4 regions of the Geodermatophilus sp. SMS 5-13 genome follow, and region 1 is predicted to be linked to each of the others. Evidence: predicted binding sites of a transcription regulator. Region 1 holds the regulator's gene; each other region holds the start of a gene.
The links. The regulator LexA, encoded in region 1, represses DNA repair genes until DNA is damaged. The targets are predictions, from matches to a motif close to TCGAACANNTGTTCGA.
Positions count from the first base shown of each region.

Region 1 (5,421 bases):
CCGCCGCGTCGCGGGGCTGTCGACCGAACTCGCCGACGTCACCGAGGTCGAGTACCGGCGGCTGCGCCTCGAGCGCGTCGTGCTCGTCGGGGTCTGGACCGAGGGGACGGCGGCCGACGCCGACCGCTCCCTCGCCGAGCTGGCCGCCCTCGCCGAGACCGCCGGATCGATGGTGCTCGAGGCGGTCAGCCAGCGGCGCTCCACGCCCGACGCCGGCACCTACGTCGGCTCCGGCAAGGCCGCCGAGATCCGGGACATCGTCGCCGCCACCGGCGCCGACACCGTGATCTGCGACGGTGAGCTGACCCCCGGCCAGCTCAACGCGCTGGAGAAGATCCTCAAGGTCAAGGTCGTCGACCGGACCGCGCTGATCCTCGACATCTTCGCCCAGCACGCCAGCAGCCGGGAGGGCAAGGCCCAGGTCGAGCTGGCCCAGATGGCCTACATGCTCCCGCGACTGCGCGGCTGGGGTGAGTCGCTGTCCCGGCAGGCCGGTGGCCGCGTGGCCGGCGGTGGCGGCATCGGTACCCGTGGCCCGGGTGAGACGAAGATCGAGACCGACCGGCGGCGGATCCGCGCGCGGATGAGCAAGCTGCGCCGGGAGATCGCCGGCATGGCGACGGCCCGCGCCACCCAGCGGTCCAACCGCGGGCGCAACGCCGTCCCGAGCGTGGCGATCGCCGGCTACACCAACGCCGGCAAGTCCAGCCTGCTCAACCGGCTGACCGGTGCCGGTGTGCTGGTCGAGAACGCGCTGTTCGCCACCCTCGACCCGACGGTCCGCCGAGCCGAGTCGCCGGACGGCCGCGAGTACACGCTCACCGACACCGTCGGCTTCGTGCGGCACCTGCCGCACCAACTGGTCGACGCCTTCCGCTCGACGCTGGAGGAGGTCGCCGCCGCCGACCTGCTCGTGCACGTCGTCGACGGCTCCGATCCCGACCCGCTGGGGCAGATCCAGGCGGTGCACACGGTGCTCGGCGAGATCGACGCGTCGGCGGTGCCGGAGCTCATCGTGGTCAACAAGGTCGACGCGATGACCGAGGACGACGTCCTGAGCCTGCGCCAGGCGCTGCCCGGCGCGGTCTGGGTCTCCGCCCGCACCGGGCACGGGATCGACCGACTGCGCGAGATCATCGCCGCGCGGCTGCCGCACCCGGACGTCGACGTCGAGGTCCTCGTGCCCTACGGGCGCGGTGACCTGGTCGCGCGCATGCACCGCGACGGCGAGGTGCTCTCCGAGCTGCACGAGGCCGGCGGCACGCGGCTGACCGCGCGGGTCGACGGTGCCCTCGCAGCGGCCCTGGAGGAGTTCGCCGCCCCGGCGGTCTGAGCCATTCCGGCAGGTCGAGATCACGAACGGGTCACGGGACCCGGTACCGTGAGGCCGTGACGATCGGCGCGATGCGGCGGGGATCCGGCGAGGCCTCCGCCGTCGCCGAACCCGACCACAAGGGCGTCCCGGCCGTCGTCTCGCCGGGCCGGCCGCCGTGGTGGCTGCTCGCGCTGGCGGGCGGGGTCACCGTGGTCGTGTCGATCGACCTGTTCAGCCGCGGCTCCCTCGAGCGCATGGACCTGCGCGTCTCCGAGGTGATCAGCTCGTGGGGCATCAAGGAGTCGGGCGCCTACTGGCCGGTCTGGGCGGTCACCCAGCTCGGCGGGCGCGGTTTCATCCTGATCGTGCTGGCGGCGCTGGTCGGCTACCTCGGCTGGCGGCGCCGGACGCTGGTGCCGCTGCTGCGCGTCCTCGTCGCCCTGGCCCTGCTCACAGCGGTCGTGTACGGCTTCAAGTACGGCGCCGGGCGGACCGCGCCGTCCTATCCGGGGTCGTTCTTCCACCGGGACGGCGCTTCCTACCCCTCGGGGCACGTGGCGAACGCCGTGCTGATGTGGGGCGTGGCCCGCTGGCAGGCGGTCGAGTTCGGCCTGCCCGCGCCGGTGCAGCGGGCGTTCCGGTGGCTGTCGATCCTCGGGCCGGTGGCCGCGGGCCTGGCGATGGTGGCCCTGGACTTCCACTGGGTCACCGACGCGGTCGTCGGCGGCGCCGTGGGCATCCTGCTGTTGGGCGTGGTGCACGCACTGGACGCGTCCGTTCTGTCACGCTGGGTACGTGCCCGAGCTGGCCGGCGGTCCGCCTAGTCGCGTGCGGGCGCACCTGTTGCCGGCGGCAGTAGCCCTGGCAACGGCGTTCGTGGTCGCCGGCGCCGTCCCGGCCGCCGCGGCGGCGGACGCCACCGCCCCGCATCCCCTGTGCCAGGTGACCGATCCCCGGCTCCCGGAGCTGTCCGGCCTGGTCGTGCTGGGCGATCGCATGGTGGCCATCAACGACGGCGGCGTGGAGCTGAACGTCTACGTGCTCGACACGGCCTGCCAGATCGTCGAGGTCCACTCCGCGCCGGTCGATCCCTACGACCCCGAGGACCTCGCGGTCGGAGCCGACGGCACCGTGTGGCTGGCCGACGTCGGGGACAACCGGACCAATCGGCCCACGGTCGCCCTCCTCGCCCTGCGCCTGGACGGGTCGACCGGGGTGTTCCGCATGAGCTATCCCGACGGGCCGCACGACGCCGAGTCGCTGCTGCTGGCCCCGGACGGGACGCCGTACCTCGTCACCAAGGAGATCCTCGGGGCCAGTGGCGTCTACCGGCCCACCGCCGCGCTGGTCGACGGGGGCGCGGTGGCGCTGGAGAGAGTGGCCTCGGTCAACTTCACGCTCACCGGCACGGACGGTGGGCCGGTGGGCCGCGCCGGCCAGCTGATGGCCACCGGGGGAGCGGTGTCGCGCGATGGCACGCTGCTCGCGCTGCGCACCTACACCGACGCCTACGTGTGGCCGCTGTCCGGCTCCGACGTGGCCGGCGCCCTGGGCGCCGCCCCCGTGCGGGTCGCGCTGCCCCCGGCCCCGCAGGGTGAGGCGATCAGCTTCAGCACCGACGACCGGCAGCTGGTGGTCGCCGGCGAGGGACTTCCCGGCGACGTGACCCTCGTGCCGGTCACGGCGCAGCCGGCGCCGGTCGCCGCCGCGGCGCAGGGCTCCGCCGAGGCCGACGCCGCATCGGGCCCGCCCGCGTTCACCGCGGGCCTCATCGCCGCCGCCGTGGCCACCGTGGTGGTCTGGCTGGGCGGCCTGCTGATCCGACGGCGCGGGACCGTCTGAGCCCCGCGCCGTCGCGGCTCAGACCCGGCGCAGGACGCTGACGACCCGGCCCAGGATCGTCGCGTCGTCGCCCGGGATCGGCTCGTACGCCGGGTTGTGCGGCAGCAGCCACACGTGCCCGTCGCGGCGCTTGTAGGTCTTCACCGTCGCCTCGCCGTCGATCATGGCCGCGACGATCTCGCCGTTCTCGGCGGTGGGCTGCTGCCGCACCACGACCCAGTCGCCGTCGCAGATCGCCGCCTCCACCATCGAGTCACCGGCGACCTTGAGCATGAACAGCGTCCCCTCGCCGACGAGCTCGCGGGGGAGGGGGAACACGTCCTCCACCGCCTGCTCGGCGAGGACCGGGCCGCCGGCCGCGATCCGGCCGACGAGCGGCACATAGGTCGGCGCGGCGGTGCCGGTCTCCTCGGCCACGGGCAGCGCGGTCGGGCCGTGCTCGCCCGGCAGCCGCACGTCGAGGGCGCGCGGCCGGTTGGGGTCGCGGCGAAGCCAGCCCTTCTTCTGCAGCACCGAGAGCTGGTGCGCCACCGACGAGGCCGAGGACAGCCCGACGGCCTCACCGATCTCGCGCACCGAGGGCGGATAGCCCCGCCGCTCGATCGAGTCGCGGATGACCTCGAGCACCCGCCGCTGCCGCTGCGTGAGGCCGTCGCCGGCCTCGCCGCGGTCCGGGAAGGACCGCACGGCGGCCGGTGCGTCGTCCGTCGTCGTGCCCGCCGTCTCCGCCGCACGGCGCCGGCCGGTCGTGCCCGCGCCGTCACCGGTCGACCGGCGACCGCCGGACGTCCCCCTCGTGCCCGCCACGTCTCCTCCTCGCCGCCGGCCCAGTCGCCGGATCGCGCCGTCCGTCCTTGGTGGCAGACGGTAGCGCCGCCGCTCGGATTTTTCAAACACACGTTCGAGTCGCGACGGGTCGGGTCGCTTCTGTCGGCCGCGTCCGGTAGACATTCGCACGGGCGTTCGAATCGAACACGCGTTCGAGAACGACGCGGTGTCGGGATCGGCGGGAGGAGAGTGTCGTGGGAAGCGTGCAGCAGGCAGTCCTGGACTTCGACGAGGCGGTGCAGGCGCCGTGGCGGCCCTCGCTCCGGTCCGTCTCGGGTGATCGTCCGCTGGAGACGGGGCGGCCCGCGCGGGCGGGCCGGTCGGTCCGGCCCGGCGAGCGGGTGGGCCGCTCGCCCTCCCCCCTCGCCCCGCCGGCCCGTCCGGCGTCCTCGGCGCCGGCCGGGCGCCCCGCGGCGGCCGGCCGCCCGGTCCGGGGCGGCTGCGCCACGCCATCCCGCACGCCGGCTGCTCCGCTGCGCCTCACCCCGCGCGCCCGCCGGCTGCTGGTCGCCCTCGGCCTGGCGGCGGCGGTTGCCGTCGGCTCCTGGCTCGGACCGCTGGTCGCCGGTGGCGCGGGCGGCGATCTGCGTCTCGCCGGGGTGAGCACGGTGGTGGTCGAGCCGGGTGACACGCTGTGGTCGATCGCGGCCGCCGTCGCCGACGCGGGCGACGACGTGCGCGCGGTGGTGTACGAGATCCAGCAGCTCAACGGGATCGACGGCGCGGACGTGGTGCCGGGTCAGGTGCTGCAGCTGCCGTGAGTGCCCGATGGCGAGAGCGGTCGCTTGTCGGTGCCCGGCCGGCCCGCGAAGACTCCGACAACATCGGGACGCCGACTTCGTCAACCCTCAGTACCCGCGCCTTCACGCTGCGTACTGACTCCACCGCTTACCGTCGTCGCGTGTCAGGCGTCATGGAGAGTCGTGCAGCGGTGTTCACCAGTCAGCCGCAGGACGTCGAGGTGTACTCGGCGGGGGAGTGGCTGCCCGGATCGCTGCTCGGCTGGCGGCACGACGCCGGCGGCGCCTGCCAGGTCTGGGTGCGCCTGACCGTCGGCGGGGTCGAAGAGTCCAGTTGGACCGACCTGAGCAGTCTGCGACTGCCCGAGCCGCACCTGTCCGTCGCCCCGGAGCCCGCGGTTGCCCCGGCGGAGGACCCGGCGGCCACGCGGAGCCTGCGCCTCGCCGACGTCTCGGCCACCGGTCCGGCACGCCGTGGCCGACCCGCGGCGCCCGGCGTGCGCCCTGTCCCGCAGGTGCGCGAGCTGCCCGGCGCCCGCGGGCTGCCCGCCGTCCGTGAGGACGCCGCCAGCCGAGCGGTGCATCCGGCCGGCCGGAGGCGCGCCGACTCGCGCGTCGTCGGTGAGACCGCCGAGTTCCCGGCGGTGGGGGCTCGGGCGGGACGGCACCGGGCTCCGGCGTCGCCGTCCGGAGCGG
Region 1 is NZ_CP165729.1:4,285,060-4,290,480, reverse strand. Features, by position in the region: gene hflX (GTPase HflX) at 1-1,333, shown strand, start outside; gene AB3388_RS20730 (phosphatase PAP2 family protein) at 1,390-2,139, shown strand; gene AB3388_RS20725 (NHL repeat-containing protein) at 2,144-3,157, shown strand; gene lexA (transcriptional repressor LexA) at 3,176-3,964, opposite strand; gene AB3388_RS20715 (LysM peptidoglycan-binding domain-containing protein) at 4,180-4,746, shown strand; gene AB3388_RS20710 (hypothetical protein) at 4,887-5,421, shown strand, end outside.

Region 2 (5,421 bases), 1.3 Mb from region 1:
CCCGGGAGATCGGTGAGGTCTGGCGCCGGCTGGCCGGGCGGAACTACCCGGCGACCGCCGGGATCGGCGTCGCCCGGCTCTGGGACGACGACGCGCTGGTGGAGGTGCAGGGGGTCGCCGAGATCCCGCCCGAGGTCCCTGCCTGAGGAGGAGTTCTTCGTTGGAGATCTGGATCAACCCGGCCTGCTCGAAGTGCCGGTCCGCCACCGAGCTGCTCGACGACGCCGGCGCGACGTACACCGTGCGCCGGTACCTCGATGACCCGCCGACCGCCGACGAGCTCGACGCCGTTCTGCAACGGCTCGGCCTCGACCCGTGGGACGTCGCCCGGACGAACGAGCCTGTGGCCGCCGAGCTCGGGCTCGCCGACCTGCCCCGCGACCGGCGCCGCTGGCTCGAGGTCATGGCGGCGAACCCGATCCTCATCCAGCGGCCGATCATCACCGCGGACGACGGGACCACCGTGGTCGGCCGCTCCGAGGACGCCGTCCGCCGCGCACTGGACGCCTCCTCGTAGCCGGCACCCGACGCTCGTGCTCGCAGGCTCGGGCGTGCTCCACGTCCACGCCGCACTCGTCCCTACGCCTGGTGACTCGGCGGGGGACTGGGCAGTGGGTCGGGGTCTCGGACCGGGCACCCGACGACGTCCCGGTCAGCCGGCTCGGGCGAGCTCCGGGTCGTCGGCCGATGGGCGGAGCACCAGGATCTCGGTGCCGTCGTGGCGGTAGGTGTGCCAGCGTCCGCTGCTGTCTCGTTCGACGCGAAAGCCGTGGTGGGCCTGGGTGTGGTGCCGCTCGCACAGCAGCGCGCTGTTCTCCGGGTTGGTCTCGCCGCCGAAGAGCCAATGCACGACGTGATGAACCTCGCACCAGTAGGTCGGGGCATCGCAGCCGGCGAAGACGCAGTGCTCGTCCCGGAGTTCGACGGCCTTGCGCAGGCCGGGGGTGACCAGCCGCTGGGCGCGGCCGTAGTCGAGCAGTTCGCCGTCGGCGGAGAGCAGGTAGCGGCGCAGCTCGGCGTCGCAGGCCACCTGGCGGGCGCGGGCGGCGGAGAAGATCGCGCCGAACCCGGCCCGGGCGGCGCCCCTGCCGGTGGCCGGGTCGGCCAGGTCCTCGCTGCTCACCCGGACCGCGACCTGGGGCTTGACGCCGCGCAGCAGCGGCAGGGTGCCGCAGCCGAGATGGATGTCGGCCAGCTGGACGAGGGCGTCGGCCTGCTGCTGGGGCCGGGTGCGCGCATCGCCGGCCGGCCGGTGGGCCTGCAGCAGTGACTCGATCGCGGCCTGCAGCTTCTCCATGCCGACCGGGTCGAGGTGGAAGCGGCCGGTGCCCGAGCCGTCGGCGTGCTTGGCGAAGGAGAGGAACCGTTCCTCGGTGGGATCGGGTTCGGGGCCGTCGGCGTCGAGCCGCTCGAGCACGGTGTGCACGAGGCGGACCAGCTCGTCGTGCCGATGTCCGGCGGCGAAGCGGGCGAGCACCTCGCCGACGCCGGCCACGGTGCCGCCCTGGGCCTCGATCAGCCCGGCGTACCGGGGGCCGGTGATCTTGCCGATCAGGTCCACGTGATCGGCGGTCAGCCCCCCGGCGGCGTGCTGCTCCTCCACCGTCGGGAGCTGTTCCAGCGCCCGGCCGGTGCGCACCACCTGCGCGGCCGCCGCCCTGGACAACCGGCAGTGCCCGCGCAGCCAGGACTGTGCCGTGGCCATCCCATCGGTGGTGAACGCCTGCTTGTTCTCGGCGGTGCGCACGGTGCGGGCGAGCTCGGCGGCGATCCGGTTCTGCTGTGCCACCAGGTCGGCGGTGCGGTTGAGCAGCTGCGGCCCGGTCAGCGCGTGGAGGTCCTCGTCGGCGAGGGCGTCAAGCACCGACGTGAACTCGTCCACGAACACCTCCCCGATACTCGATCAGACGTTCGAAGCATACCGCTCCGAGGAGTGTCTCGCGACCTGAATCCCCAGGTCAGCCGCCTGTCCACAGACCGCGAGAAGGGATTGCGCATGCGCCCATGAGCCCGCCGTGACTCCAGATCCAGGTGCCCGTCAGGCATCCCTTCCTCGCCCCAAAGGCGGCTTAAGAGACAGCCGAACGGTGTGCGCTCAGGCCGGGTTCGAGAGCGTGAAGCCCGGCCTCAGCGCACACCGTTGCCCCGCAGGAGGGTGCGCTGACCGGGAAATCCTCCGTGGCCCTGAGTGGGCCGCTATGAGCGAGTGCCGGCTCGCCCCGAGGGCGGCTATAGGGACGCCCCATCCGCGCCGCGAGGTGGTCTCCGAGTCGCCCAGAGTGGGTCGTCTTGGGCGATTCGATGGCTCGACCGACGGGCGGGCTCAGGGCTACTCCTCCCGCGCGCCGAGATTCGCGGTCTCGTGGCATCCGCCGGCCGGGTAGCCGCGAGACCGCGCATCTCGGAGGAGTGGCGCCCGAGTCGCGCAGAGCGTGAGATCCGCACTCAAGCGACGTCCGACCCCAGTGAAGACGGAGCCGCCCGCCCGGACGCATGCGAGTAGCCCTCATCGGGCCGCTCTGGGACACCCCGAGGCGGCCTTCTGTGGTGGCGGCTCCGAGCGACTGTGGGTTGGCAGCCAAGACCGGCGGCGTCGCCCTACTCCTGCGGCGGCGCCGCCGGTACCGGCCCGGCGACCGCGGTGCGCCGCCGCACCAGGCGGATCGGCACCAGCACTCCCGTGGCCACCAGCGCGGCGACCGCCAGCCATGGCAGGAGGACGCCGAGGACGACGACGGCCGCGCCCAGGGCCGTCACCAGGGCCCGCCATCCGGTGCCGAGGCCGTCGAGGAAGCCGTCCGGACCGCCGACCGGCGCGACACCGAACGGCTCCAGGTGAACGCTGAGCGTCGACAGCGCGACCTGGTCGGCGAGCAGCGCCCGTTGAGACTGCAGCGACTCCAGCTTCTCCTGCCGCTCGGAGAGGGCCTTCTCGGCCGCCAACAGGGCCTCGGTCGTGGCCGCCTGGTCCATCAAGCTTTGCAGTCGCGCCACCGAGGTCTGCAGCGCCGAGATCCGCGCGTCCAGATCGACCGCCGTGGCGGTCACGTCGGCACGGGACACCGACACGTTCGCGACGTCGCCGACGTCCTCGAGGTCGGCCAGAAGCCCGGTCAGGGCATCGGCCGGCACCCGCACCACGAGGTCGGCGACGGCGCCCTCGACCCCGTCCTTTCCGGACGCCGCCTGCTCGGTGCGCTCGTCGACCCGGCCGCCGGCGGCCTCCACCAGCTCACTGACCCGCTGAGCGCCCGCGGCCGGGTCCTTGACGGCGACCGACGCGGTGGCGGTCGTGACCACCTGCCGGTCGGTGTCGGCAGGCGTGTTCCCGGGATCCCCCGGAGCGGCGGGCGCGGAAACGCCCTCGCCGGCACCGCCGTCCGATGACGAGTCCGAGCCGGCGCCGGAGCAGCCGACGAGCAGCGCCATGGCCACCGCCGCGAGTGCCATGCCCGGGGAGCGCCTCATCGTCGGACGGTAAGCGCGTGATCGGGCGGCCGACCAGCGCCGATGCCGAATCGTGGCGGCGGCGACGCCCGATCGTGACGTGGAACGGGCCGGCTCGAACCGGGCGATCCGGACACAGGCAACGGCCGGTTCTGGCCTCACCGGCCGCCCACGTGCCATCGCCCTACGCTCCGGCCATGACGGAGGCCCGGGAGGCAGGATCTCAGGCACATGTGGTGCCTCTGGCCTGGGGCGGGCCGCAGGGGTTTCACCACCAGCGGGACGGGGCTCGCGAGGTCGCGGATCTGCTCTAGCGCGGCTGGCCTCTGGCGGTCCGGTCGCTCAGCGGCTCGTCTACCGGTTCCTCGACGCGTGGCGGGACTACGTGCGGTTGTCGACGGAGGGCTGCGACTTCGGCGACACACCACTCGTGACGGGTGAGCCGCTCTCGCAGGACGGGGATGACGTCTTCGCGCACTGGGACGTCGTGCGAGAGGTCCTGCTCGGCGTGTGGCCGGACGTCGCCCCGCAGGCGGCGGCCGCATCCCGCGCGCTCGTCCGACTGGAAACCGCCTTCGGCTACGACTCCGATCGCGTCGACGTTGCCGCGGTGCACCGCGAGATGCTGACGGTGGTCGCCTTCGTCGACGACATCGAGGCGCGGATGCGGGCCCGGCCAGGCTTCGCGGAACACCGGCAGGCGGAGGGCCGCGGCTGAGTCCGGCCGACGGCTTCACCGCGCCACGACGATGACGGCCGTGGCATGTGCCTCGGCCGCCGGACGCAACGCCGCGTTCAGCTGCTCGAACAGGTCGACCGCGGCCACCCCCTTCCAGCGGGCGCGCAGCAGCTCCAGCGGCAGGCCGGGGTCGCGGTAGCGCAGTCGCCGCCAGACGGTGAGCATCCGCACGTACGCCGCGAACGCCTCGTCGTCCGGGGGAGTGCGCCGGGCGACCCGGCGGGCCAGCGGCCGGTACGCCGCGAGGAACTGCGCGTACCCGGCCTCGACCGCGTCGAGGTCCCACCACTGGCCGACCCGCTCGCGCAGCGGCGCGTACCCGAGGTGTTCACCGCGGAAGAGGTCCACGTACCGGGCAAGCCCCTGCCGCTCGAGCGCGACCTCGACCTCCTCGGTCAGCGTTCCCGGGGCCACCCAGACGCCCGGCGCCACCGGCCCGAAGCCCAGCCCGGCCAGCCGGCTGCGCAGCTCGTGCCGCTTCTCCCGCTGCGCCTCCGGCACGGTGAAGACGACCTGGACCCACCCGTCGGCGAGCGAAGCCGGCCGGTGCTCGAAGATCCGCCGGTCGCCCTCGCGCAGGACCTGCAGCATGGACGGCGACAGCGCGTACCCGGCGGCGCCGCCCAGCCGCAGGCTGCGCAGCGTGTCCCGGCGCTTCAGCCGGGAGATCGAGGACCGGACGGCGGGGGCGCTCACGCCGAGGTCCTGCAGCAGCCGGACCACGGCCGCGATCGGCAGCCAGTCGTGGCTCGCGCGGGCGTAGAGGCCGTAGACCGTGACGATCAGATGGCGCGGCTGCGGGTCGCCGAGCACGTCGCCACGGTAGCGGTGCCGCGACAGCTATGACGCGTTCTTGACTGCCGTCACGAGCAGAGCACACTGGGGGACGGCGTCCGAGATTGGGGTCCGCCATGGAGCTCTCGCCGTCCGCGCACGTCGACACCTTCTGCCGGGACAGCCTCCCGCCGTTCGAGCAGTGGCCCGAGCTGACCTTCGACCTGCCCGAGCTCGCCTATCCGCAGCGGCTGAACTGCGCCGCTGCGCTGCTGGACGACGTCGCCGCCGAGCACGGCCCCGACCGGCCCTGCCTGCTCAGCCCGACCGAGACCTGGACCTACGGCGAGCTGCTCGCCCGGGCCAACCAGATCGCCGGCCATCTCACCACCGACCTCCACCTGGTACCCGGCCAGCGGGTGCTGCTGCGCGGTCCCAACAATCCGTGGCTCGTGGCCTGC
Region 2 is NZ_CP165729.1:3,011,021-3,016,441, reverse strand. Features, by position in the region: gene AB3388_RS14585 (RidA family protein) at 1-146, shown strand, start outside; gene AB3388_RS14580 (arsenate reductase family protein) at 161-517, shown strand; gene AB3388_RS14575 (HNH endonuclease signature motif containing protein) at 653-1,882, opposite strand; gene AB3388_RS14570 (DUF4349 domain-containing protein) at 2,599-3,468, opposite strand; gene AB3388_RS14565 (hypothetical protein) at 3,878-4,165, shown strand; gene AB3388_RS14560 (PaaX family transcriptional regulator) at 4,181-4,999, opposite strand; gene AB3388_RS14555 (AMP-binding protein) at 5,098-5,421, shown strand, end outside.
Region 2: AB3388_RS14575 (HNH endonuclease signature motif containing protein) is a predicted target of LexA. The motif match lies at 1,900-1,915, and genes of this name have one in related genera.

Region 3 (5,421 bases), 560 kb from region 1:
GGCCTTGTCGTTCAGGCCGTTGTCGACGCTGGCGGTGAACACCCGCAGGGGCAGGCCGCTCTCCTCCAGGCGCATGAGCCCCTCCGGGGCGGCGAGCGCGCAGAGCACGGTGATCGACGAGGCGCCCCGGCCGGTGAGCAGGCCGCAGCAGTGCACCAGCGAACCGCCGGTGGCCAGCATCGGGTCGAGGACGAACACCTCGCGGCCGACCAGCGACTCCGGCAGCGAGGCCATGTAGGCCTCCGGCTGGAAGGTCTCCTCGTTGCGGGCCAGGCCGACGAAGCCCATCTGCGACTCGGGCAGCAATCGGTGGGCGGTGTCGGCCATGCCGAGGCCCGCCCGGAGCACCGGCACGATCAGCGGCGGCGCGGCCAGCCGGTAGCCCGTCGTCCCGGTGACCGGCGTGGTGATCGGCTCCTCGGCGAGCTGCAGGTCGCGGGTCGCCTCGTACATCAGCATCTGCGTGAGGTCCCGCAGCGAGGCCCGGAAGTTCGCGTTGTCGGTCCGCTCGTCCCGCATGCGGGAGAGCCGGGCACGGGCGAGCGGGTGGTCGACGACGGTCAGCTGCACGGGCGCCACCGTATCGGCCGGGTGCGCCGGCGCCATCGGCGCTGGCACGATCCCGGGCTCACGGGTTGACGGCGAGGAAGAGGAAGGCCGCCAGGAGCACCAGGTGGACGACGCCCTGCAGGCGGGTCGCGCGCCCGGGGACGACGGTCAGCATCCCGACGACGACGGTGACGGCGAGCAGGACCATCTGCGTGGCCCCGAGCCCGAGCAGCAGCGGCCCCTCCAGCCAGATCGAGGCGATGGCGATCGCCGGGATGGTGAGCCCGATGCTGGCCATGGCCGACCCGAAGGCCAGATTCAGGCTGATCTGCAGCCGGTCGCGGCGGGCGGCGCGCGCGGCGGCCAGCGTCTCCGGCAGCAGGACGAGCAGCGCGATGACCACCCCGACGAACGACTGCGGGAAGCCGACCCCCGCCACGGCGTCCTCGATCGCGGGCGATTCCACCTTCGCCAGCCCGACGACGGCGACGAGCGCGACCAACAGCAGGCCGAGGCTGATGAGCGCGGCCCGGGCGCTCGGCGGCGCGGCGTGCTCGTCCTCCACCGGGGCACGGCCGTTGGCCACCGGGAGGAAGAAGTCGCGGTGCCGCACCGTCTGTGTGAGCACGAAGGCGCCGTACAGGACCAGGGAGGCCACCGCGGCGAACGCGAGCTGGGCCGGCGAGAACTGCGGGCCCTCCCGGCCGATGGTGAAGGTCGGCAGCACGAGGCTCAGGACGGCCAGCGTCGTGACCGTGGCCAGGGCCGCGCCGGTGCCCTCGGCGTTGAACACGACCACGTTGTGCCGGAGCGCCCCGAGCAGCACCGAGAGACCCACGATGCCGTTGCAGGTGATCATCGCCGCCGCGAAGACGGTGTCCCGCGGCAGCGACGCCGCATCCTCGCCGCCGGAGATCATCAGCGTCACGATCAGCGCCACCTCGATGACCGTCACCGCGACGGCGAGGACCAGCGACCCGAACGGCTCCCCGACCCGGTGCGCCACCACCTCGGCGTGGTGGACGGCGGCGAGGACCGCGGCCATCAGCACGATCGCCACGACGAGCTCGACGGCCAAGGGCAACGACCTGCCCCAGGTCGCGACGAGCACGATCAGCGAGAGCAGAGGTACGGCCGTGGTCCAGGTCAGCAGTGGGTGGTGCCGGGTCGCGGTCGCCATGACCCCACGCTGACACACGCACGTTGCAGGACCGTCTCGGTCAGCCGGCGCGGGCGAGCCCTGGGTCGTCGGCCGATGGGCGGAGGACCAGGATCTCGGTGCCGTCGCGCCGGTAGGTGTGCCAGCGTCCGCTGCTGTCTCGTTCGACGCGGAAGCCGTGGTGGGCCTGGGTGTGGTGCCGCTCGCACAGCAGCGCGGAGTTCTCCGCGGAGGTCTCGCCGCCGAAGAGCCAATGCACGACGTGATGAACCTCGCACCAGTGGGTCGGGGCATCGCAGCCGGCGAACACGCAGTGCTCGTCCCGGAGTTCGACGGCCTTGCGCAGGCCGGGGGTGACCAGCCGCTGGGCGCGGCCGTAGTCGAGCAGCTCACCGTCGGCGGAGAGCAGATAGCGGCGCAGCTCGGCGTCGCAGGCCGGCTGCCGGGCGCGGGCGGCGGAGAGGACCGCGCCGAACCCGGCCCGCGCGGCGCCCCTGCCGGTGGCCGGGTCGGCCAGGTCCTCACTGTTCACCCGGACCGCGACCTGGGGTTTGACGGTGCGCAGCAGCGGCAGCGTGCCGCAGCCCAGGTGGATGTCGGCCAGCTGGACGAGGGCGTCGGCCTGCTGCTGGGGCCGGGTGCGCGCATCGCCGGCCGGCCGGTGGGCCTGCAGCAGCGACTCGATCGCGGCCTGCAGCTTCTCCATGCCCAGCGGGTCGAGGTGGAAGCGGCCGGTGCCCGACCCGTCGGCGTGCTTGGCGAAGGTCAGGAACCGTTCCTCGGTGGGATCGGGTTCGGGGCCGTCGGCGTCGAGGCGGGCGAGCACCTGGTGCACCAGCTTCACCAGGTCCTCGTGCGGCTGGGTGGCGGCGAAGCGGGCCAGCACCGCGGCGACCTCGGTCAGGTCGATGCCCTGGGCGGCGGCCAGCGCGACCGGCCGCGGACCGGTGATCTTGCCGATGGCATCGACCTGATCTGAGGTGAGCTCCCCGGCCGCGTGCGCGGCGGCGACGGCGGGCAGCTGCTCCAGCGCCCGGCCGTGGCGCACCACGCGCGACGCCGCGTTGCCGGAGAGCCGGCAGTGCCCGCGCAGCCACGACTGCGCCGTGGCCATCCCATCCCCGGCGAACGCCCGCAGGCCGTCCGCGACGCGCACGGTGCGGGCCAGTTCTGCGTCGATCCGGTTGCGCTCGGCGACCAGTGCCCGGGTGCGGTCGAGCAACTGCGGCCCGGTCAGGGCGTGGAGGTCCTCGTCGGCGAGGGCGTCAAGCACCGACGTGAACTCGTCCACGAACACCTCCCCGATACTCGATCAGACGTTCGAAGCATACCGATCCGAGGAGCGTCCCGCGACCTGAATCCCCAGGTCAGCCGCCTATCCACACATGTTTGGTGGAGGTTGACGGACACCCGGCTCAGGTCTAGTGCAACGGCTCGCGGCCGTACCGCTCGCGGCACTGCTCCGGGCTCATGAACCCGTACGTGGCGTCCGGGTCGAGCGTCGGCAGGACTCGCGCCCACGCACCGGCCACACCCGGAGACCGCAACGGTCGAGCGAGACGACGGTTCCGCTCCTCGCTGGGCCGCCGTCCGGCCGGGTGAGCGGCGTCGAGACGGCACGCCCGTCAGGGGACAATGATCGGCATGACCCACGTGCTCGAGCCCGACGCGCCGTCGGCGTACGCGCGGCCCATCGCCGGGCCCATGCCGCCGTACGACGACGTCACCCGGTCCGACTCGGCGTTCCGCGCCTTCCTCCACGGCCTGCCGGGCGTCGACCAGGTGGGCGCGGAGGCCCGGACCGCAGTGCTCGGCACCCGGTCCATCAAGACCACGGCCAAGGCGTGGGCCATCGACACCGCGATCTCGATGGTCGACCTGACCACGCTCGAGGGCGCGGACACTCCCGGCAAGGTACGGAGCCTCGCCGCCAAGGCCCGCCGTCCCGACCCGACCGACCTCACCGCGCCGCAGGTCGCCGCCGTCTGCGTCTACGGCGACCTGGCCGGCGTCGCCAGGGAGGCCCTCGAGGGCACCGGCATCCACGTCGCCGCCGTCGCCACCGCGTTCCCGAGCGGCCGGGCCAGCCGCGCGGTCAAGCTCGCCGACGTCCAGGACGCGGTCGGCAACGGCGCCGACGAGATCGACATGGTCATCGACCGCGGCGCATTCCTCGCCGGCCGCTACCTCGACGTCCACGACGAGATCGTCGCGGTCAAGGAGGCCTGCGGCGACGCGCACCTCAAGGTCATCCTCGAGACCGGCGAGCTGGTCACCCTCGACAACGTCCGGCGCGCGAGCTGGCTGGCCATGCTCGCCGGCGCCGACTTCATCAAGACCTCCACCGGCAAGATCAACCCCGCCGCCACGTTGCCGGTCTGCCTGGTGATGCTCGAGGCGGTCCGCGACTTCCGCGCCGCCACCGGCCGGCAGATCGGCGTCAAGCCCGCCGGCGGCATCCGGACGACGAAGGACGCCGTCAGGCACCTCGTCCTGGTCAACGAGACCGCCGGCGCCGACTGGCTCTCCCCCGACTGGTTCCGCTTCGGCGCCTCCAGCCTGCTCAACGACCTGCTCCTGCAGCGGCAGAAGCTCCGCACCGGCCACTACTCCGGCCCCGACTACGTCAGCGTGGACTAGGCAGATGACCGTGTTCGAGTACGCCCCCGCCCCCGAGTCGCGGTCGATCGTCGACATCGCGCCGTCCTACGGCCTGTTCATCGACGGCGAGTTCGTCGACGGCACCGGGACGCCGTTCAAGACGGTGAACCCGGCGACCGAGGAGGTCCTCTCCGAGATCGCGACCGGCAGCGAGGCCGACGTCGACCACGCCGTCCGCGCCGCGCGCCGCGCGTTCACCAAGGTCTGGGGCCCGATGCGCCCGGCCGACCGCGGCAAGTACCTCTTCCGCATCGCCCGGCTGCTGCAGGAGCGGGCCCGCGAGTTCGCCGTCCTGGAGTCGCTGGACAACGGCAAGCCGATCCGCGAGTCCCGGGACGTCGACGTCCCCCTGGTGGCGGCGCACTTCTTCTACCACGCGGGCTGGGCCGACAAGCTCGGCTACGCGGGCCTCGGCCCGGCGCCGCAGCCGCTCGGGGTGGCCGGCCAGGTCATCCCGTGGAACTTTCCGCTGCTCATGCTGGCGTGGAAGATCGCGCCCGCGCTCGCCACCGGCAACACCGTCGTCCTCAAGCCGGCCGAGACCACACCGCTGACCGCCCTGCTGTTCGCCGAGATCTGCCGGCAGGCCGACCTGCCCCCGGGCGTGGTCAACATCGTCACCGGCGCGGGTGACACCGGCCGCGCCGTCGTCGAGCACGGGGACGTCGACAAGGTCGCCTTCACCGGCTCGACCGACGTGGGCCGCCAGATCGCCCGCGCGGTCGCCGGCACGCGCAAGAAGCTCACCCTCGAGCTCGGCGGCAAGGCGGCGAACATCGTCTTCGACGACGCCCCGATCGACCAGGCCGTCGAGGGGATCGTGCAGGGCATCTTCTTCAACCAGGGCCACGTCTGCTGCGCGGGCTCCCGGCTGCTGGTGCAGGAGTCGATCCACGACGAGGTGATCGCCAGCCTGCAGCGGCGGATCGGCACGCTGCGCGTCGGCGACCCGCTGGACAAGAACACCGACATCGGCGCGATCAACTCCGCCGAGCAGCTGGCGCGCATCCGCGAGCTGTCGGAGATCGGCGAGGCCGAGGGCGCGAACAAGT
Region 3 is NZ_CP165729.1:4,845,475-4,850,895, forward strand. Features, by position in the region: gene upp (uracil phosphoribosyltransferase) at 1-570, opposite strand, end outside; gene AB3388_RS23375 (calcium:cation antiporter) at 629-1,729, opposite strand; gene AB3388_RS23380 (HNH endonuclease signature motif containing protein) at 1,770-2,999, opposite strand; gene deoC (deoxyribose-phosphate aldolase) at 3,353-4,348, shown strand; gene AB3388_RS23390 (aldehyde dehydrogenase family protein) at 4,353-5,421, shown strand, end outside.
Region 3: AB3388_RS23380 (HNH endonuclease signature motif containing protein) is a predicted target of LexA. The motif match lies at 3,017-3,032, and genes of this name have one in related genera.

Region 4 (5,421 bases), 1.9 Mb from region 1:
TCAGTGGCAGGGCGAGCGGGGGCGCGTCGACGCCGCGCTGCTCGACCGGCACCTGCCCGCCGCCCGCCGATCCCTCCAGTACTTCATCTGCGCCAGGGAGGACGTGGTCTGCTCCGTGGAGTCCGCGTTGGGGACCCTCGAGATCCCGGCCGACCGTGTCCACAGCGAGAAATTCGGGATGGTGTGACGTGCGCACATCGGTGACGTCGGCGACCGTGGGGGTCAGCGTGCTGCTGCTGGCCTTCTGCCTGCTCTGGTCGGTGGTCCAGGGCTGATCCGGCCGCGCCGGACGGGGCCGGCCTCATCGGGGTCAGTCGGGCCGGGTGCGGATCAGGTTCATCGCAATCATGCGCAGCACCACGTCGTCTGCCTGGTTGACCAGCTCGATGCGGGTGCGCACGATGCCCCGATCCGGCTTGCTGACCGAGCGTCGTGCCTCCTCCACGGTGGTGCGCAGCGTCAGCTCGTCGCCGGGCCGGACCGGCAGGATCCAGCGCAGTTCGTCGACGCCCGGCGATCCCAGCGAGGACGCCGGGGAGAGGTACTCCTGGGCGAACAGCCGCATCATGAGCGCGCACGTGTGCCAGCCGCTCGCGATCAGGCCTCCGAAGGGTCCGGTCGTCGCCGCGTCGGGGTCGACGTGGAACGGCTGCGGATCGAACTCCCGGGCGAAGTCGACCACCTGCGTCTCGTCGACCCGGAGGGGGCCGTACTCGGCGGTCCCGCCCGGGACGTAGTCCTCGAACCAGCGCTCCACCACCGGCTCAACGTAGAACCGCCGTGCACCGGCTGATCCCGCCGGGGGTGCGGGCGCTCGCTCAGCCGGCGCGGGCGAGCTCCGGGTCGTCGGCGGGTGGCCGGAGCACCAAGATCTCGGTGCCGTCGCGGCGGTAGGTGTGCCAGCGTCCGTTGGTGTCTCGTTCGACGCGGAAGCCGTGGTGGGCCTGGGTGTGGTGCCGCTCGCACAGCAGCGCGGAGTTCTCCGCGGAGGTCTCGCCGCCGAAGAGCCGATGCACGACGTGATGAACCTCGCACCAGTAGGTCGGGGCATCGCAGCCGGCGAACACGCAGTGCTCGTCCCGGAGTTCGACGGCCTTGCGCAGGCCGGGGGTGACCAGCCGCTGGGCGCGGCCGTAGTCGAGCAGTTCGCCGTCGGCGGAGAGCAGGTAGCGGCGCAGCTCGGCGTCGCAGGCCACCTGGCGGGCGCGGGCGGCGGAGAAGATCGCGCCGAACCCGGCCCGCGCGGCGCCCCTGCCGGTGGCCGGGTCGGCCAGGTCCTCGCTGCTCACCCGGACCGCGACCTGGGGCTTGACGCCGCGCAGCAGCGGCAGGGTGCCGCAGCCGAGATGGATGTCGGCCAGCTGGACGAGGGCGTCGGCCTGCTGCTGGGGCCGGGTGCGCGCATCGCCGGCCGGCCGGTGGGCCTGCAGCAGCGACTCGATCGCGGCCTGCAGCTTCTCCATGCCCAGCGGGTCGAGGTGGAAGCGGCCGGTGCCCGAGCCGTCGGCGTGCTTGGCGAAGGACAGGAACCGTTCCTCGGTGGGATCGGGCTCGGGGCCGTCGGCGTCGAGCCGCTCGAGCACGGTGTGCACGAGGCGGACCAGCTCGTCGTGCCGATGTCCGGCGGCGAAGCGGGCCAGCACCGCGGCGACCTCGGTCAGGTCGATGCCCTGGGCGGCGGCCAGCGCGACCGGCCGCGGACCGGTGATCTTGCCGATGGCATCGACCTGATCGGCGGTGAGCTGCCCCGCGGCGTGCGCGGCGGCGACGGCGGGCAGCTGCTCCAGCGTCCGGCCGTGGCGGACCACGCGCGACGCCGCCTTGCCGGAGAGGCGACAGTGCCCGCGCAGCCAGGACTGTGCCGTGGCCATCCCATCGGTGGTGAACGCCTGCTTGTTCTCGGCGGTGCGCACGGTGCGGGCGAGCTCGGCGGCGATCCGGTTCTGCTGTGCCACCAGGTCGGCGGTGCGGTCGAGCAGCTGTGATCCGGTCAGGGCGTGGAGGTCCTCGTCGGCGAGGGCGTCAAGCACCGACGTGAGCTCGTCCACGAACACCTCCCCGACACTCGATCAGATGTTCGAAGCATACCGCTCCGAGGAGTGTTCCGCGACCTGAATCCCCAGGTCAGCAGCCTGTCCACAGATCGCCCGACGCACTGCACGAGGTGATGGGTGACGGCCCGATGCGAACGACTTCATCTGGCGGAGCGGATCTCCCGCCGGACGTTGAACAGGTACCCGGCGGCGCCGAACACCCAGGTGAGCGCGATGATCAGCAGCCACTCGACCTTGCTGGACGCGGCCTTGTGGAACTCGTCGCGGGGAGTTCGGGCAGCGTCGACCAGGGCCCACGCCCACAGCAGGTTGCCGGCCATGATCACGATGATCGCTGAGCACGCGGATCCCTTCGACGGGGTGAGGGACGCGGTGGACACGGGCCGTCCCCCGTCACCTCTTGTATCGGCATGAGGCCCGCACGCGCCACTAGCGTGACGACGATGACCGAGGGGAGGCCGGCCGGCTCCATCCGGGCCGCGACGGTGAACCTGTTCGCCCGGCACGGCGACTGGGAGCGGCGCCGGCCCGCGTTGCAGCGGCGCCTGCGGGAGCTCGACGCCGACGTCCTCGCGCTGCAGGAGGCGATCGTCGACGGCGGCTACGACCAGGCCGCCGAGCTGCTGGGGGAGGGGTACCACCTCGTCCACCAGCAGCAGGGCCTGGTCGGCGACGGCACCCACCGCGGCTCGTCGGTCGCCAGCCGGTGGCCGGTCCGCGCGGTCCACGAGGTGGACCTGCACCTGACCGACCGCACGCACGACTACAGCTGCGGAACGGTGCTCGCCGAGGTCGACAGCCCCGTCGGCCGGCTCATCGTGGGCAGCCACGGCAACTCGTGGGCCCGGTGGGCCGAGCGGGAGCGGGAACTGCAGGCCGTGGCGGTCGTGAGAGCCGTCGAGGAGCTGATCGCGAAGGAGCCGGCGCACGTCGTCCTCGGTGGCGACTTCAACGCCGAGCCGCAGGCGAGCAGCATGCGCTTCCTCACGGGCCGGACGTCGCTGGACGGCGTGAGCACCGCCTACCGCGACGCCTGGGAGGCCGTCCACGGCGACGCCGAAGGGCACACGCTCGTCCCGAGCAACCCGCTCCGCGAGATCGACGAGCCCGGCGAGACGCAGGGACGGCGGGTGGACTACGTGCTCGTCCGCTGCGGCGACCACGGCCCGACGCTGCGCATCGTCGCCGCCGGGCCGGCCGTGCACGAGCCGGTCGACGGCGTGCAGCCCAGCGACCACTACGGCGTCCACGCCGACCTCGCGCCCCGCGGACGTGCGATGCCCGACACCTCCGCCGCCGGGAATCGCCGCGGCCGGTGATCCGCTGGCACGTACCGTGGGCAGCGTGAAGAAGGTGGTCGTCCTCGACTACGGGTCGGGCAATCTGCGCAGCGCCGAGCGGGCGCTGGCCCGCGTCGGCGCCGACGTGACGGTGACCGCCGACGCGCAGGCCGCCCTCGACGCCGACGGCCTGGTCGTGCCCGGCGTCGGCGCCTTCGCCGCGTGCATGGCGGGGCTGCGCGCCGTCGACGGCCCGCGCCTGATCGACCGGCGCCTGGCCGGCGGCCGCCCGGTGCTGGGCATCTGCGTCGGCATGCAGATCCTCTTCGAGCGCGGGGTCGAGCACGGCCACGACGCCGAGGGCTGCGGGGAATGGCCGGGTGTGGTCGAGCAGCTCAAGGCGCCCGTCCTGCCGCACATGGGCTGGAACACGGTGCAGGCACCGGAGGGCACGGTGCTCTTCGACGGGCTCGCCGACCAGCGCTTCTACTTCGTGCACTCCTACGGCGTCCGCGAGTTCCCGCTCGGCACCGAGGGGCCGCCGTCGCCGATCGCCCGCCCGCTGGTCACCTGGGCCGAGCACGGCGACCGGTTCGTGGCCGGCGTCGAGAACGGCGCCCTCTCCGCGACCCAGTTCCACCCCGAGAAGAGCGGGGACGCCGGCGCCCAGCTGCTCACGAACTGGCTGGACACGCTGGCCTGACGACGGTCCGCTCAGCCTTCGCCACCTAGGGTGACGCCGTCCTGAAACCGGCGTACCTGGAGGCACGCGTTGCGGTCCACCACCCGCCTCGGCGGCCTCGTCGTCGTGGCGCTGCTGCTCGGGCTGATCGCGTGGACGGTCGTCGCGCTGCAGCCGCCGTCGCCCGAGCCCCGGGACGCCCCGGCCGACCGGTTCAGCGCCGAGCGCGCGTTCGACCACGTCCAGCGGCTCGGCACGCAGAACCACGTCGCGGGCAGCGCCGCGGACGCCGACGTCGTCCGGTACCTGGCCGACACGCTGACGGGCCTCGGGCTCGAGACCCGTGTGCAGAACGCCGTCGGCTCCTGGTACTCGGACACCCACGGCGCGCAGTTGGCGGACGTCCGCAACGTCGTCGCCGTCCTCCCGGGCAGCGACCCGACCGGCCGGCTGTTCCTCACCGCGCACCACGACTCCGCCGAGGCCGGCCCCGGGGCCAGTGACGACGGCGCCGGTGTCTCGGCGCTGCTGGAGTCGGTGCGCGCGCTGGCCGCCGGACCGCAGCTGCGCAACGACGTGGTCGTCGTCCTCACCGACTCCGAGGAGGCGTGCCTCTGCGGCGCCGAGGCGTTCGTCGCCTCCCATCCGCTCGCCCGGGGCGGGGTGGTGCTCAACTTCGAGGCCCGGGGCACCGGCGGCCCGCCGATCATGTTCGAGACGTCGCTGGGCAACGCCGACCTGGCGGCGGTCTACGCCGACGCCGTGCCGAACCCCGTGGCGACCAGCTTCGCCGTCGAGGTCTACCGGGCGCTGCCCAACGACACGGACTTCACCCCGTTCCTCGCCGACGGCGGCTACACCGGGCTGAACACCGCCTTCATCGACGGCGCCGCCGCCTACCACGGGCCGCAGGACACCCCCGACCGGCAGGACCCGGCGAGCCTGCAGGGGCTGGGCGACGTGGCCCTCGCGCTGACCCGCGACCTGGGTGACCGCGACCTGACCACGCTGGCCGAGCCGGCGGACGACGACGCGACCTACTTCCCGGTGCTCGGGCAGCTGGTGCGCTACCCGGCCGCGCTGGTCTGGCCGCTGGCGATCGCCGCGGTCGTCGCGGTCGGGCTGCTCGTGCTGGTCAACGCCCGCCGCGGGATCAGCTCCCTCGGCCGGACGGCGGCCGGGACGGCGCTGGCCCTCCTCCCGCTCGCCCTGGCGCCCCTGGCCGCCCAGGCGCTGTGGATGGCGCTGGTCCTCATCCGCCCCGGCTACGCCTCGATGCTGGACCCGTGGCGGCCGGGCTGGTACCGGGTCGCCACGGTCGCGCTCGTCCTCGCGGTCGTGCTGAGCTGGTACGCGCTGCTGCGCGAGCGGATCGGCGCGCCCGCCCTGATCACCGGCGCCCAGG
Region 4 is NZ_CP165729.1:2,375,367-2,380,787, forward strand. Features, by position in the region: gene AB3388_RS11615 (ferredoxin reductase family protein) at 1-187, shown strand, start outside; gene AB3388_RS11620 (MaoC family dehydratase) at 311-760, opposite strand; gene AB3388_RS11625 (HNH endonuclease signature motif containing protein) at 819-2,048, opposite strand; gene AB3388_RS11630 (PLDc N-terminal domain-containing protein) at 2,195-2,374, opposite strand; gene AB3388_RS11635 (endonuclease/exonuclease/phosphatase family protein) at 2,498-3,373, shown strand; gene hisH (imidazole glycerol phosphate synthase subunit HisH) at 3,399-4,037, shown strand; gene AB3388_RS11645 (M28 family peptidase) at 4,107-5,421, shown strand, end outside.
Region 4: AB3388_RS11625 (HNH endonuclease signature motif containing protein) is a predicted target of LexA. The motif match lies at 2,066-2,081, and genes of this name have one in related genera.